3 regions of the Paraclostridium bifermentans genome follow, and region 2 is predicted to be linked to each of the others. Evidence: a T-box and tRNA genes for the amino acid it is inferred to sense, from the RefSeq annotation. Region 2 holds a T-box; the other regions hold tRNA genes.
What was found. The T-box of region 2 lies ahead of pheS (phenylalanine--tRNA ligase subunit alpha). A T-box ahead of a tRNA ligase gene usually reads a tRNA of that ligase, here a tRNA-Phe.
Positions count from the first base shown of each region.

Region 1: it has a tRNA-Phe gene. The T-box ahead of pheS (phenylalanine--tRNA ligase subunit alpha) is inferred to sense a tRNA for this amino acid. The anticodon was not compared.
Region 3: it has a tRNA-Phe gene. The T-box ahead of pheS (phenylalanine--tRNA ligase subunit alpha) is inferred to sense a tRNA for this amino acid. The anticodon was not compared.

Region 1 covers NZ_CP079737.1:3,164,094-3,169,016, forward strand. The annotation lists rRNA gene KXZ80_RS15225 (16S ribosomal RNA) at 1-913, opposite strand, end outside; tRNA gene KXZ80_RS15230 (tRNA-Met) at 1,061-1,137, opposite strand; tRNA gene KXZ80_RS15235 (tRNA-Phe) at 1,151-1,226, opposite strand; tRNA gene KXZ80_RS15240 (tRNA-Ile) at 1,232-1,308, opposite strand; tRNA gene KXZ80_RS15245 (tRNA-Pro) at 1,314-1,390, opposite strand; tRNA gene KXZ80_RS15250 (tRNA-Trp) at 1,420-1,495, opposite strand; tRNA gene KXZ80_RS15255 (tRNA-Ile) at 1,506-1,582, opposite strand; tRNA gene KXZ80_RS15260 (tRNA-Pro) at 1,590-1,666, opposite strand; tRNA gene KXZ80_RS15265 (tRNA-Ser) at 1,675-1,766, opposite strand; tRNA gene KXZ80_RS15270 (tRNA-Ser) at 1,776-1,864, opposite strand; tRNA gene KXZ80_RS15275 (tRNA-Lys) at 1,867-1,942, opposite strand; tRNA gene KXZ80_RS15280 (tRNA-Gln) at 1,955-2,030, opposite strand; tRNA gene KXZ80_RS15285 (tRNA-Arg) at 2,038-2,114, opposite strand; tRNA gene KXZ80_RS15290 (tRNA-Gly) at 2,131-2,204, opposite strand; tRNA gene KXZ80_RS15295 (tRNA-Tyr) at 2,214-2,298, opposite strand; tRNA gene KXZ80_RS15300 (tRNA-Thr) at 2,303-2,377, opposite strand; tRNA gene KXZ80_RS15305 (tRNA-Asn) at 2,382-2,457, opposite strand; tRNA gene KXZ80_RS15310 (tRNA-Asp) at 2,474-2,550, opposite strand; tRNA gene KXZ80_RS15315 (tRNA-Val) at 2,557-2,632, opposite strand; tRNA gene KXZ80_RS15320 (tRNA-Gly) at 2,645-2,718, opposite strand; tRNA gene KXZ80_RS15325 (tRNA-Glu) at 2,728-2,802, opposite strand; tRNA gene KXZ80_RS15330 (tRNA-Met) at 2,817-2,892, opposite strand; tRNA gene KXZ80_RS15335 (tRNA-Leu) at 2,908-2,996, opposite strand; rRNA gene rrf (5S ribosomal RNA) at 3,002-3,118, opposite strand; rRNA gene KXZ80_RS15345 (23S ribosomal RNA) at 3,262-4,923, opposite strand, start outside.
Region 2 covers NZ_CP079737.1:2,908,197-2,913,119, reverse strand. The annotation lists gene KXZ80_RS14045 (TrkH family potassium uptake protein) at 1-1,181, shown strand, start outside; gene KXZ80_RS14040 (potassium channel family protein) at 1,202-1,873, shown strand; gene KXZ80_RS14035 (TrmH family RNA methyltransferase) at 1,877-2,674, shown strand; T-box leader at 2,735-2,966, shown strand; gene pheS (phenylalanine--tRNA ligase subunit alpha) at 3,022-4,041, shown strand; gene pheT (phenylalanine--tRNA ligase subunit beta) at 4,057-4,923, shown strand, end outside.
Region 3 covers NZ_CP079737.1:30,447-35,369, forward strand. The annotation lists tRNA gene KXZ80_RS00180 (tRNA-Asn) at 1-12, shown strand, start outside; tRNA gene KXZ80_RS00185 (tRNA-Thr) at 17-91, shown strand; tRNA gene KXZ80_RS00190 (tRNA-Tyr) at 95-179, shown strand; tRNA gene KXZ80_RS00195 (tRNA-Leu) at 194-277, shown strand; tRNA gene KXZ80_RS00200 (tRNA-Arg) at 292-368, shown strand; tRNA gene KXZ80_RS00205 (tRNA-Gln) at 376-451, shown strand; tRNA gene KXZ80_RS00210 (tRNA-Lys) at 463-538, shown strand; tRNA gene KXZ80_RS00215 (tRNA-Ser) at 541-629, shown strand; tRNA gene KXZ80_RS00220 (tRNA-Phe) at 633-708, shown strand; tRNA gene KXZ80_RS00225 (tRNA-Met) at 716-792, shown strand; tRNA gene KXZ80_RS00230 (tRNA-Ile) at 809-885, shown strand; tRNA gene KXZ80_RS00235 (tRNA-Pro) at 919-995, shown strand; tRNA gene KXZ80_RS00240 (tRNA-His) at 1,003-1,079, shown strand; tRNA gene KXZ80_RS00245 (tRNA-Cys) at 1,084-1,157, shown strand; tRNA gene KXZ80_RS00250 (tRNA-Leu) at 1,172-1,260, shown strand; tRNA gene KXZ80_RS00255 (tRNA-Met) at 1,276-1,351, shown strand; tRNA gene KXZ80_RS00260 (tRNA-Glu) at 1,366-1,440, shown strand; tRNA gene KXZ80_RS00265 (tRNA-Gly) at 1,450-1,523, shown strand; tRNA gene KXZ80_RS00270 (tRNA-Val) at 1,536-1,611, shown strand; tRNA gene KXZ80_RS00275 (tRNA-Asp) at 1,617-1,693, shown strand; tRNA gene KXZ80_RS00280 (tRNA-Asn) at 1,710-1,785, shown strand; tRNA gene KXZ80_RS00285 (tRNA-Asn) at 1,817-1,892, shown strand; tRNA gene KXZ80_RS00290 (tRNA-Thr) at 1,897-1,971, shown strand; tRNA gene KXZ80_RS00295 (tRNA-Tyr) at 1,976-2,060, shown strand; tRNA gene KXZ80_RS00300 (tRNA-Leu) at 2,075-2,158, shown strand; tRNA gene KXZ80_RS00305 (tRNA-Gly) at 2,169-2,243, shown strand; tRNA gene KXZ80_RS00310 (tRNA-Arg) at 2,257-2,333, shown strand; tRNA gene KXZ80_RS00315 (tRNA-Gln) at 2,341-2,416, shown strand; tRNA gene KXZ80_RS00320 (tRNA-Lys) at 2,428-2,503, shown strand; tRNA gene KXZ80_RS00325 (tRNA-Ser) at 2,506-2,594, shown strand; tRNA gene KXZ80_RS00330 (tRNA-Phe) at 2,598-2,673, shown strand; tRNA gene KXZ80_RS00335 (tRNA-Met) at 2,682-2,758, shown strand; tRNA gene KXZ80_RS00340 (tRNA-Ile) at 2,768-2,844, shown strand; tRNA gene KXZ80_RS00345 (tRNA-Pro) at 2,869-2,945, shown strand; tRNA gene KXZ80_RS00350 (tRNA-His) at 2,952-3,028, shown strand; tRNA gene KXZ80_RS00355 (tRNA-Lys) at 3,037-3,112, shown strand; tRNA gene KXZ80_RS00360 (tRNA-Cys) at 3,134-3,207, shown strand; tRNA gene KXZ80_RS00365 (tRNA-Arg) at 3,218-3,294, shown strand; tRNA gene KXZ80_RS00370 (tRNA-Val) at 3,308-3,383, shown strand; gene KXZ80_RS00375 (DUF2508 family protein) at 3,566-3,817, shown strand; gene KXZ80_RS00380 (hypothetical protein) at 3,844-4,257, shown strand; rRNA gene KXZ80_RS00385 (16S ribosomal RNA) at 4,611-4,923, shown strand, end outside.

The DNA of each region.
Region 1 (4,923 bases), 260 kb from region 2:
ACCACATGCTCCGCTACTTGTGCGGGTCCCCGTCAATTCCTTTGAGTTTCACTCTTGCGAGCGTACTTCCCAGGCGGAGTACTTAATGCGTTAGCTGCGGCACCGAGGGGGGTAACCCCCGACACCTAGTACTCATCGTTTACGGCGTGGACTACCAGGGTATCTAATCCTGTTTGCTCCCCACGCTTTCGTGCCTCAGTGTCAGTTACAGTCCAGAGAGCCGCCTTCGCTACTGGTATTCCTCCTAATATCTACGCATTTCACCGCTACACTAGGAATTCTACTCTCCTCTCCTGCACTCAAGTTCTCTAGTTTCAAAAGCTTACTACGGTTGAGCCGTAGCCTTTCACTTCTGACTTAAAAAACCACCTACGCACCCTTTACGCCCAGTAATTCCGGATAACGCTAGCCCCCTACGTATTACCGCGGCTGCTGGCACGTAGTTAGCCGGGGCTTCCTCCTCAAGTACCGTCATTATCTTCCTTGAGGACAGAGCTTTACGACCCGAAGGCCTTCATCGCTCACGCGGCGTTGCTGCATCAGGCTTTCGCCCATTGTGCAATATTCCCCACTGCTGCCTCCCGTAGGAGTCTGGACCGTGTCTCAGTTCCAGTGTGGCCGATCACCCTCTCAGGTCGGCTACTGATCGTTGCCTTGGTAAGCCATTACCTTACCAACTAGCTAATCAGACGCGGGTCCATCCTGTACCGCCGGAGCTTTGATACAAAAGTCATGCGACTTCCGTATGTTATCCCGTATTAGTATACCTTTCGGTATGTTATCCGTGTGTACAGGGCAGGTTACCCACGCGTTACTCACCCGTCCGCCGCTCTCTCCGAAGAGATCGCTCGACTTGCATGTGTTAGGCACGCCGCCAGCGTTCATCCTGAGCCAGGATCAAACTCTCAAATATAATTTAAAAAGTTGTCCATCGCTCAGCTAATCATTATCTGAATATCTGGCTTGGTTGTTTGTGTTTAATTCTTAAAAAAGAATTTTTATAATTAACCTACTGTTTAATTTTCAAAGTTCTTAAATATGTTTAAGTATATTTCTTAGATGGTAGCGGTAACAGGAGTCGAACCTGTGACCTTTCGGGTATGAACCGAACGCTCTAGCCAACTAAGCTATACCGCCACAGTTATATAAATGGTGCCCAGAGGCGGAATCGAACCACCGACACGGGGATTTTCAGTCCCCTGCTCTACCGACTGAGCTATCTGGGCATTTCTGGTGGGCCTAGCTGGACTCGAACCAGCGACCTCACGCTTATCAGGCGTGCGCTCTAACCACCTGAGCTATAGGCCCCCAATTGGTCGAGGTGGAGGGACTCGAACCCCCGGCCCCATGGTCCCAAACCATGTGCGCTACCAAACTGCGCTACACCTCGATATAATCTTATTTATATAATTGTTTTAGTGGCAGGGGTGGAGGGACTCGAACCCCCGGCGCACGGTTTTGGAGACCGACGCTCTACCAACTGAGCTACACCCCTATGCATTTTTTGGTGGACCTTCAGGGACTCGAACCCCGGACCTACCGGTTATGAGCCGGGCGCTCTAACCAACTGAGCTAAAGGTCCACTTTATTGGTCGAGGTGGAGGGACTCGAACCCCCGGCCCCATGGTCCCAAACCACGTGCGCTACCAAACTGCGCTACACCTCGACAATTACTGGCGGAGAAGGAGGGATTCGAACCCTCGCACCGGTTAACCCAGCCTAATCCCTTAGCAGGGGATCCTCTTGAGCCACTTGAGTACTTCTCCATATTAATTTGGCGGAGAGGGTGGGATTCGAACCCACGGCCCCTTTCGGAGTCACTGGTTTTCAAGACCAGCTCCTTAAACCACTCGGACACCTCTCCATTGGTGATCCATCCGCGACTCGAACGCGGGACACCCTGATTAAAAGTCAGGTGCTCTACCGACTGAGCTAATGGATCATTTTATTTACTTGGCAGGGGATGCAGGACTCGAACCTACGCATGTAGCAGTCAAAGTGCTATGCCTTACCGACTTGGCGAATCCCCTATAAATGTGGTGAGCGCACAGGGATTCGAACCCCGGACACACGCCTTAGAAGGGCGTTGCTCTATCCAGCTGAGCTATGCACCCACATTATATGTTGTTCTGGAGCGGGTGAAGGGGATCGAACCCTCACAGCCGGCTTGGAAGGCCGGAACTCTACCATTGAGCTACACCCGCATATTTAATTGGTGGAGGATGGTGGATTCGAACCACCGAAATCGTCGATAACAGATTTACAGTCTGCCCCCTTTGGCCGCTCGGGAAATCCTCCACGTTGGAGCTAGTGATAGGAATCGAACCTACAACCTGCTGATTACAAGTCAGCTGCTCTACCGTTGAGCCACACTAGCATATTGGCGGGAATAACAGGACTCGAACCTGTGACCCATTGATTAACAGTCAATTGCTCTACCAACTGAGCCATATTCCCACATATTTGATTATTTTGGCGACCTGGAAGGGACTCGAACCCTCGACCTCCAGCGTGACAGGCTGGCATTCTAACCAGCTGAACTACCAGGCCGCAATTTGGTGGGACTAACAGGGCTCGAACCTGTGACCCCCTGCTTGTAAGGCAGGTGCTCTCCCAGCTGAGCTATAGTCCCATATGTTTATTCTGGAGCGGGTGAAGGGGATCGAACCCTCACAGCCGGCTTGGAAGGCCGGAACTCTACCATTGAGCTACACCCGCATATTTAATTGGTGACCCATAGGGGAATCGAACCCCTGTTACCGCCGTGAAAGGGCGGTGTCTTGACCGCTTGACCAATGGGCCTTATATAATTTTAATGGTTGCGGAGGCAAGACTCGAACTTGCGACCTTCGGGTTATGAGCCCGACGAGCTGCCAACTGCTCCACCCCGCGATGTTTTTGTTAAAATGGTGCCGAAGACCGGAATCGAACCGGTACGAGAGGTAAGTCCCGCAGGATTTTAAGTCCTGTGCGTCTGCCAGTTCCGCCACTTCGGCACATCACCTAGCTACGTCCTACTCTCCCAGGCAGCTTCCCACCAAGTACCATCGGCGCTAAAGAGCTTAACTTCTGTGTTCGGAATGGGAACAGGTGTATCCTCTTTGCTGTAATAACTAGATTATGTTGTTCTGTTTTGAACAAGTATTATATTAACATTTTAATTAAAAAATGTCAATATATTTTTTAAAGATATTTAAGTAAAGTAATATCCTAGAGTTAGCACCCTGAAAACTGAATAACATTTATTAAGATTAAATAATCTTGGTCAAGTCCTCGATCTATTAGTATCGGTAAGCTACATACATTGCTGCACTTACACCTCCGACCTATCAACCAGGTAGTCTTCCTGGGATCTTACCCTTACGGTGGGAAATCTTATCTTGAAGTTGGCTTCGCGCTTAGATGCTTTCAGCGCTTATCCATTCCGTACATAGCTACCCAGCCATGCCCTTGGCAGAACAACTGGTACACCAGAGGTACGTCCATCCCGGTCCTCTCGTACTAAGGACAGGTCTCCTCAAATTTCCTACGCCTGCGACGGATAGGGACCGAACTGTCTCACGACGTTCTGAACCCAGCTCGCGTACCACTTTAATGGGCGAACAGCCCAACCCTTGGGACCTACTACAGCCCCAGGATGTGATGAGCCGACATCGAGGTGCCAAACCTCCCCGTCGATGTGGACTCTTGGGGGAGATAAGCCTGTTATCCCCAGGGTAGCTTTTATCCGTTGAGCGATGGCCCTTCCATGCGGAACCACCGGATCACTAAGTCCGACTTTCGTCCTTGCTCGACCTGTATGTCTTGCAATCAAGCTCTCTTCTGCCTTTACACTCTACGCACGATTTCCGACCGTGCTGAGAGAACCTTTGAGCGCCTCCGTTACTCTTTGGGAGGCGACCGCCCCAGTCAAACTGCCCACCTGACAGTGTCCCAATACCTGATTCAAGGTATCTGGTTAGAATCTCAGTACTACAAGGGTGGTATCCCAAGGATAGCTCCACCGAGACTGGCGTCCCGATTTCATAGCCTCCCACCTATCCTGTACATGTAGCACCAAAATTCAATGTCAAGCTACAGTAAAGCTCCATGGGGTCTTTCCGTCCTGTCGCAGGTACCCGGCATCTTCACCGGGATTACAATTTCACCGAGTCTGTTGTTGAGACAGTGCCCAAATCGTTACGCCTTTCGTGCGGGTCGGAACTTACCCGACAAGGAATTTCGCTACCTTAGGACCGTTATAGTTACGGCCGCCGTTTACTGGGGCTTAAGTTCACTGCTTCGGATAAATCCTAACAGATCCCCTTAACCTTCCAGCACCGGGCAGGCGTCAGCTCCTATACATCGTCTTGCGACTTAGCAGAAACCTGTGTTTTTGGTAAACAGTCGCTTGGGCCTATTCTCTGCGGCCACCTCGGGCGTTAACCCTAACGTGGCACCCCTTCTCCCTAAGTTACGGGGTCATTTTGCCGAGTTCCTTAACAACAGTTCTCTCGCTGGCCTTAGGATACTCTCCTCACCCACCTGTGTCGGTTTGCGGTACGGGCACCTTTAATCTCGATAGAAACTTTTCTCGACAGTGTGAAATCAGCTACTTCGCTACTTAATTTCGCTCCCCATCGTACCCCAGCATTATCATGGCGGATTTGCCTGCCTTGACTGCCTCAGTACTTAGCCACACATAACCAACAGTGTGGTTAGCTTATCCTACTGTGTCATTCCATCTCTCAAACGATTATCGGTGGTACAGGAATCTCAACCTGTTGTCCATCACCTACGCCTTTCGGCCTCGGCTTAGGTCCCGACTAACCCAGGGCGGACGAACCTTCCCCTGGAAACCTTGGGTTTACGGCCCGTGGGATTCTCACCCACGTCTCGCTACTCATGCCAACATTCTCACTCCTATACTGTCCACACGTCCTT
Region 2 (4,923 bases):
TAGTAGTAGTAGATACAGCTACACATTGGAACTTATTTGGACAAATTGTAATAATTGCATTAATTCAAGTCGGTGGTTTAGGATTTATGACAATAACAACTTTATTTGCATTGATAACTAAAAAAAGGATAAATCTGAAAGAAAGACTTCTTATACAAGAGGCATTAAATCAAATTGACCTATCTGGATTAGTTAAACTAACTAGATATGTATTATTGATGACTTTTGTTATAGAAGGATTTGGAGCGTTAATATTATCAACAGTATTTATACCGGAATTTGGTTTAGTTAAAGGTATATGGTTTAGTATTTTCCATGCTATTTCAGCATTCTGTAATGCTGGATTTGATCTTATGGGAAATATAAGCGGACCATTTACTTCAATTACAAAATATGTAAATAATATAACGGTAAGTCTTACTATCTCAGCGCTTATAGTGCTTGGAGGTATAGGGTTCCCGGTAATTTTAGATGTAGTAAAAAATAAAAAACCATCTAAATTAAATATACATTCAAAAGTAGTATTAATAACAACGGCAACATTAATAATTACTGGTATGGTATTTATATTATTTATAGAATATTCAAATCCTAAAACACTAGGAGATCTTTCATTAAAAGGTAAATTATTAGGATCATTATTCCAATCAATTACACCGAGAACTGCTGGATTTAATACTATAGACTTGGCATCTATGCATCAAGGCAGTTTATTTATAATGATTATTTTAATGTTTATAGGAGCATCACCTTGTTCTACAGGTGGAGGTGTGAAAACTACAACTATTGCAACTATAGTACTTGCTGTAAGAAGCTTTATATTTGAAAGAGAAGATATAGAAGTATTTGAAAGAAGAGTCGGAATTAATGCAGTAAGAAAGTCTATAGCAATATTTTTTATAGGAATATTAGTTGTATTTGTAGGTATTTTGATTATAAATTTAACACAAGAATCATTTGATTTAATAGAATCTGCATTTGAGGTTGCATCTGCATTTGCGACAGTAGGTTCGAGTATAGGTGGAAGTCCTAATTTAAATGTATTTGGTAAAATAGTAATAATGATGTATATGTTTATGGGAAGAGTAGGATTTTTAACTATATTTATAGCTTTAGTAGCTAAAAATTCTGTTAAAAAACAAGTTATAAGATTCCCTGAAGGCAAAATTATAGTAGGATAGAAAGTTAGGAGAGAACAGGTATGAAACAATATATAGTTATAGGTTGTGGAAGATTTGGATCGTCAGTAGCAACTACAATGCATTTACTAGGACATCAAGTAATGGCAATAGATAAAAGTGATGATGCAGTACAAGCTATATCTGAAAAAGTTACACATGCAGCGATTGTAGATGTTACGGATGAACAAGCACTAAGAGCTTTAGGTATGGGGAATTTTGATGTAGCAATAATTGCGATAGGTTCAGATATAAGAGCTTCTATAATGGCTACGTTAATAGCTAAGGAAATGGGTGTAGAGCAAATAGTATGTAAAGCAAAAGATGAACTACAAGCTAAAGTTTTATATAAAATAGGTGCTGATAGAGTTGTATTCCCTGAAAGAGATATGGGAGTTAGAGTAGCACACAATTTAGTTTCAAATAATATATTAGACCATATAGAGTTAGATCCAGACTATTCTATAGTTGAAATTGTTACACCTAGAGAATGGGAAGGTAAGACATTAATAGAATTAGATTTAAGAGCTAAATATGAAATAACAGTATTAGCTATAAAGTGTGATAAAACTATAAATGTTACACCATCTCCAGAAGAAAAATTAAATGCAGGAAGTATATTAGTTGTTATAGGTCAAAACAGCAAAATAAGTACAATAACAGCAGATAGTGACTTTTCATTTAGGAGAAAATAAAAAATGATAGTATCGATAAGTAGTAAGGATAATGAAAAAGTTAAATTAACTAAATCTCTTTTAAAAAGCAAAAATAGATTAAAAGAGTCTAAATTTTTAATAGAAGGATTTAGAATTTTAACTCAAGCTATAGATTGTAATGCAGATTTACAATATGTATTTATAAATGAAAATTTTGAGACTAAAGAAGAACATGTTGAATTCTTAAAAGTTTTAGAAAGTAAAAATATAAAAGTATACAAAACTACAAATAAGATATTTAATGAGTTTATAGATACAGAAAGCACTCAAGGTATAGTTGGAGTTGTTGGTATACAAAAAAATAATATTCAAGATATTTTAGATGAAAATTGCAGATTTGTATTAATTTTAGATAGAATACAAGACCCAGGGAATATGGGGACTATAATAAGAACAGCAGATGCAGCAGGTGTAGATGCTATAATAAACTTAAAAGGTTGTGTAGATATATATAATAGTAAAGTTACGAGATCTACAATGGGGTCAATATTTGATATGAAAATAATAAATATGACTCAAGAGGAAGCATTAAAAGAACTAAAAGATAGGAAATTTGATATTGTATCAAGTTATTTAAATACAAATAACTTTTATGATGGAGTAGAATATAACTATAAAACAGCTCTTGTTATAGGTAATGAAGCTAATGGTGTTAATGATGAACTTATAGAAAAATCAGATATACTAGTTAAAATACCTATATACGGAAAAGCTGAATCTTTAAATGCAGCTATAAGCTCAGCTATACTTATGTATGAAATCAAAAAATATATGATATAATAGAGTTGTATTGAAAATTCACACTATATATGATATAATTTACAATCAAAGTTTAATATTTAAAATACTATGAAAGAGAAAAGTATTTTAATAGTCCTTAGCGCAGAGATAAGTACCTAGGCTGAAAGTACTTTCTAAGTTATTAAAAGAAGTTCCCTCTGGAGTATCATGGCTGAAATTTAAGTAGGCTATGACGTTAAAAACACGTTACGTTTTTCGAGTGGTTTGAATTATTTTTAATAAATCAAGCTACTAGGGTGGTACCGCGAAACAATAGCCTTTCGTCCCTAGATAGGGATGAAGGGCTTTTTTTGATGTATAAAAATTAAAGTGAAAGGGTGAATATAGTGCAAGAAAAACTACTTAATTTACAACAAGCAGCATTAAGTGAAATAAAAGACATGCAAGATATAGAGCAAGTAGAGTCTTTAAGAGTTAAGTACTTAGGAAAAAAAGGTGAAATAACATCTATATTAAAAGAAATGGGTAAATTATCAGCTGAAGAAAGACCTGTAATAGGAAAGGTTGCTAACGAAGTTAGAGAAGCGATAGATACTGCTATAAGTACTAAAAAAGATGAATTAAAAAATATTGAAAAGCAAATAAAATTAGCTGAAGAAGTTTTAGATGTAACTATGCCAGCTAAAGAATTTAAAGTAGGTAAAAAACATCCTATATCTCAAATTATAGATGAAGTAAATGAAATATTTATAGGGATGGGATTCTCGATAGCAGAAGGACCAGAAGTTGAAACAGTTGAAAATAACTTTGATGCATTAAATGCACCAAAAGACCATCCATCTAGAGATATGAGTGATACATTCTATATAAATGATGAATTATTACTTAGAACTCAAACATCTCCAGTTCAAGTTAGAACAATGAAAAATGAAGAGTTACCAATAAAAATAATATCTCCAGGTAGATGTTTTAGATTTGATGCTCCAGATGCAACACATTCGCCAATGTTCCATCAAATAGAAGGGCTTGTAGTCGGAAAAGATGTTACAATGGCTCAATTAAAAGGAACATTAGATATGTTTGTTAAGAAGTTATTTGGAGAACATACTAAAACTAAATTTAGACCACACAACTTCCCATTCACAGAGCCAAGTGCAGAAGTAGATGTTACTTGCTTTAAGTGTCAAGGTGCAGGATGTCAGATGTGTAAAGGTGAAGGTTGGATAGAAATATTAGGAGCTGGTATGGTACATCCAAATGTATTAAGAAACTGTGGAATAGACCCTGAAGTTTATAGTGGATTTGCTTTTGGTATGGGTCTTGATAGAATAACAATGCTTAAGTATGAAATAGATGACATAAGACTATTATTCGAAAATGATATGAGATTTTTAAATCAATTTTAATTAGGAGGATTTGATATGTTAGTACCTTTAAAATGGCTTAGAGACTACGTTGATATAGATAGAGAAACTCAAGAATTCGCTGATATGATGACTATGACAGGTTCAAAGGTTGAAAAAGTAGAGTTCTTCGGAAAAGAAACTAATGGAGTTGAAGTATGTAAAATACTTGAAATAGAACAACATCCAGATGCAGATAGATTAAAGGTTACAAAAGTTGAAGTGGCTGATGGTCAAATACTTCAAATAGTAACTAATGCTACAAATATAAATGTTGGAGATTATGTTCCAGTTGCAAGAATAGGAGCTGTTCTACCAGGTGATTTTAAAATAAAAAAAGGTAAATTAAGAGGAGTTCTTTCAGAGGGAATGTTCTGTGGAGCAGAAGAATTAACTATACCTTCTCAATATGTAGAAGAACATAAAAAAGATGGAATATATATATTAGACCACCAAGATTCATTTGAACTAGGTATGGACGTAAGAGAAGCATTAGGAATAAATGATGCTTTAATAGAATTTGAAATAACATCAAATAGACCTGATTGTAGATCAATAATAGGAATAGCTAGAGAAGCTGCAGTAACTTTAGGGAAAGAATTAAAATACCCACAAATAACTGTAAATGGATCTAATGAAGATATGAAGTTTGAAATAGATGTTCAAACAGAATTATGCAAAAGATACTGTGGTAAGGTTATTAAAGATGTTAAAGTAGGACCTTCTCCATATTGGATGCAAAGAAGACTTATAGAAGCAGGTATGAGACCTATAAATAATATAGTAGATATAACTAACTATGTTATGTTAGAACTTGGGCAACCACTTCATGCATTTGACTTAGAAGATATAAAATATGATAAGATGATAGTAAAACTTGCACAA
Region 3 (4,923 bases), 430 kb from region 2:
TTATTCCCGCCAATATGCTAGTGTGGCTCAACGGTAGAGCAGCTGACTTGTAATCAGCAGGTTGTAGGTTCGATTCCTATCACTAGCTCCACGTGGAGGATTTCCCGAGCGGCCAAAGGGGGCAGACTGTAAATCTGTTATCGACGATTTCGGTGGTTCGAATCCACCATCCTCCACCAACTTAATAATTTGCGCGGATGTGGCGGAATTGGCAGACGCACCAGACTTAGGATCTGGCGCCTATGGCGTGGGGGTTCGACTCCCTTCATCCGCACCAAATTTAAATAATGTGGGTGCATAGCTCAGCTGGATAGAGCAACGCCCTTCTAAGGCGTGTGTCCGGGGTTCGAATCCCTGTGCGCTCACCACATTCATAGGGGATTCGCCAAGTCGGTAAGGCATAGCACTTTGACTGCTACATGCGTAGGTTCGAGTCCTGCATCCCCTGCCAAGTAAATAAATGATCCATTAGCTCAGTCGGTAGAGCACCTGACTTTTAATCAGGGTGTCCCGCGTTCGAGTCGCGGATGGATCACCAATGGAGAGGTGTCCGAGTGGTTTAAGGAGCTGGTCTTGAAAACCAGTGACTCCGAAAGGGGCCGTGGGTTCGAATCCCACCCTCTCCGCCAAATGCCCAGATAGCTCAGTCGGTAGAGCAGGGGACTGAAAATCCCCGTGTCGGTGGTTCGATTCCGCCTCTGGGCACCAAATATGTGGCGGTATAGCTTAGTTGGCTAGAGCGTTCGGTTCATACCCGAAAGGTCACAGGTTCGACTCCTGTTACCGCTACCAATATAAAAACAAATGTGGACCTTTAGCTCAGTTGGTTAGAGCGCCCGGCTCATAACCGGTAGGTCCGGGGTTCGAGTCCCTGAAGGTCCACCATTTTTTGTTTAAAATATTATTTGAAATAGATATCGAGGTGTAGCGCAGTTTGGTAGCGCACATGGTTTGGGACCATGGGGCCGGGGGTTCGAGTCCCTTCACCTCGACCAATATATGGTGGGTATAGCTCAGTTGGTTAGAGCGCCAGATTGTGGCTCTGGAGGTCGTGAGTTCGACTCTCATTATCCACCCCAGTAAGGCGACATAGCCAAGTGGTAAGGCAGTGGACTGCAACTCCTTGATCCCCAGTTCGAATCTGGGTGTCGCCTCCATAAAAAAATTGAATGCCGAAGTGGCGGAACTGGCAGACGCACAGGACTTAAAATCCTGCGGGACTTACCTCTCGTACCGGTTCGATTCCGGTCTTCGGCACCATTTTAACAAAAACATCGCGGGGTGGAGCAGTTGGCAGCTCGTCGGGCTCATAACCCGAAGGTCGCAAGTTCGAGTCTTGCCTCCGCAACCATTAAAATTATATACGGCCCATTGGTCAAGCGGTCAAGACACCGCCCTTTCACGGCGGTAACAGGGGTTCGATTCCCCTATGGGTCACCAATTAAATATGCGGGTGTAGCTCAATGGTAGAGTTCCGGCCTTCCAAGCCGGCTGTGAGGGTTCGATCCCCTTCACCCGCTCCAGAATAAACACATGGGACTATAGCTCAGCTGGGAGAGCACCTGCCTTACAAGCAGGGGGTCACAGGTTCGAGCCCTGTTAGTCCCACCAATTGCGGCCTGGTAGTTCAGCTGGTTAGAATGCCAGCCTGTCACGCTGGAGGTCGAGGGTTCGAGTCCCTTCCAGGTCGCCAAAATAATTAAATACGCGGGAATATGGCTCAGTTGGTAGAGCAATTGACTGTTAATCAATGGGTCACAGGTTCGAGTCCTGTTATTCCCGCCAACTTAATTAAAAATGAATAAACTAATAATGTGGGAATATGGCTCAGTTGGTAGAGCAATTGACTGTTAATCAATGGGTCACAGGTTCGAGTCCTGTTATTCCCGCCAATATGCTAGTGTGGCTCAACGGTAGAGCAGCTGACTTGTAATCAGCAGGTTGTAGGTTCGATTCCTATCACTAGCTCCAACGTGGAGGATTTCCCGAGCGGCCAAAGGGGGCAGACTGTAAATCTGTTATCGACGATTTCGGTGGTTCGAATCCACCATCCTCCACCAACTTAATAATTTGCGCGGATGTGGCGGAATTGGCAGACGCACCAGACTTAGGATCTGGCGCCTATGGCGTGGGGGTTCGACTCCCTTCATCCGCACCAATTGTACTATGCGGGAATAGTTCAGTGGTAGAGCGCAACCTTGCCAAGGTTGAAGTCGCGAGTTCGAATCTCGTTTCCCGCTCCAAATAAAATAATGTGGGTGCATAGCTCAGCTGGATAGAGCAACGCCCTTCTAAGGCGTGTGTCCGGGGTTCGAATCCCTGTGCGCTCACCACATTCATAGGGGATTCGCCAAGTCGGTAAGGCATAGCACTTTGACTGCTACATGCGTAGGTTCGAGTCCTGCATCCCCTGCCAAGTAAATAAATGATCCATTAGCTCAGTCGGTAGAGCACCTGACTTTTAATCAGGGTGTCCCGCGTTCGAGTCGCGGATGGATCACCAATGGAGAGGTGTCCGAGTGGTTTAAGGAGCTGGTCTTGAAAACCAGTGACTCCGAAAGGGGCCGTGGGTTCGAATCCCACCCTCTCCGCCAAATGCCCAGATAGCTCAGTCGGTAGAGCAGGGGACTGAAAATCCCCGTGTCGGTGGTTCGATTCCGCCTCTGGGCACCAAAATATGTGGCGGTATAGCTTAGTTGGCTAGAGCGTTCGGTTCATACCCGAAAGGTCACAGGTTCGACTCCTGTTACCGCTACCAATACAAAGTGGACCTTTAGCTCAGTTGGTTAGAGCGCCCGGCTCATAACCGGTAGGTCCGGGGTTCGAGTCCCTGAAGGTCCACCACTTTTATCATTTTAAGAATTACTTCGAGGTGTAGCGCAGTTTGGTAGCGCACATGGTTTGGGACCATGGGGCCGGGGGTTCGAGTCCCTTCACCTCGACCAATTATGGTGGGTATAGCTCAGTTGGTTAGAGCGCCAGATTGTGGCTCTGGAGGTCGTGAGTTCGACTCTCATTATCCACCCCATAAAAGTTGATCCATTAGCTCAGTCGGTAGAGCACCTGACTTTTAATCAGGGTGTCCCGCGTTCGAGTCGCGGATGGATCACCATTTTTTTATATATTGAAAAATGGCGACATAGCCAAGTGGTAAGGCAGTGGACTGCAACTCCTTGATCCCCAGTTCGAATCTGGGTGTCGCCTCCAATATAATAATGCGCCTATAGCTCAACTGGATAGAGTGTCTGACTACGAATCAGAAGGTTAGGGGTTCGAGTCCCTTTGGGCGCACCATAAATAAATATCCGGGATTATAGCTCAGCTGGGAGAGCACCTGCCTTACAAGCAGGGGGTCACAGGTTCGAGCCCTGTTAATCCCACCAGTGTAAAACATCTAATTTGAATAAATTAGATGTTTTTTTATTGTTAATTTTAGCAAAGCTTTATCTATTGTCAAAATAAGATTAAAGATGTAATATATACATTAAAAAGACATAGATAGGTATATCTAAAGTTATTTTTGGCAAGATTCTAGGTAGATAATAAATTTGTTGGAGGAATTTTTATGCCTAGAAAAAAAACTTTGAAATATGATATAGAGAATAAAAAAATTATAAAAGAAATAAAGGCAGCACAATTAGAAATTAAACATGCTGAGAATTTTTTTCAATTTGTAAGTGACCCGGAGTTGGTTGATGTGGCTATATATGATTTAGAAGCTAAAAAATCAAAATACTCATATTTAATAAGGGTTGCAAAAGAAAAAGGAATTAAAAATTCTTTGGAAGAGTGTTTAATTGAATCGTTGGCTAAATAATTAACACAGGATGAGGAGAATTATATATGTACATATTATTCGGTAATGAAATTGTAGATAGTGAAGAAATTAAATCATTAATAGAGAATGAAAGTCCATTTAGAGTTGATAAAGATTTAAGCAAAGGATCTAAACGAGAAGATACTATTGCATTCCAAATTAGTGTAGATATTGAAGAGTTAAATGAGATAATAAAAGAAGAATATGAATTAAGTGAAATGGAAACAGAAGATTTATTTGATGAATATATGACTTTAGCAGATGAAATTGGTGTAGATTTAGAAGAATTAATGCCAGAAGGAGCTATTCTTAATGTTAGATCATATAAGTGGGATAATTCAGAAGATAGAATAAAAGCTGTTGTGGCAATAACTCATGAAGAAGTTGGAGAAATGAAACTAAGAGATATAACTAAAAGATTATTAAGTCAAGTTGATTAATTTATAAATTTAATAATTAAAGTGGTCTATGATTTTAAATGACTGCTTTAATTATATTATTATGTTATTTTTATTTAAAATAAGTAATCTTAATAATACTTTATTATGTGTAAATTTCAACATAAAACTCAAAAATAATAAAAAAATAAAATTAAATTTTAAAAAAGTGTTGACGATGTTAAATTAAGATGGTATAGTATTACTTGTCCTTAAGAAAAGGGCAAAACAAAAATGAACTTTGAAAATTAAACAGTAGGTTAATTATAAAAATTCTTTTTTAAAGAATTAAACACAAACAACCAAGCCAGATATTCAGATAATGATTAGCTGAGCGATGGACAACTTTTTAAATTATATTTGAGAGTTTGATCCTGGCTCAGGATGAACGCTGGCGGCGTGCCTAACACATGCAAGTCGAGCGATCTCTTCGGAGAGAGCGGCGGACGGGTGAGTAACGCGTGGGTAACCTGCCCTGTACACACGGATAACATACCGAAAGGTATACTAATACGGGATAACATATGAAAGTCGCATGGCTTTTGTATCAAAGCTCCGGCGGTACAGGATGGACCCGCGTCTGATTAGCTAGTTGGTAAGGTAATGGCTTACCAAGGCAACGATCAGTAGCCGACCTGAGAGGGTGATCGGCCACACTGGAACTGAGAC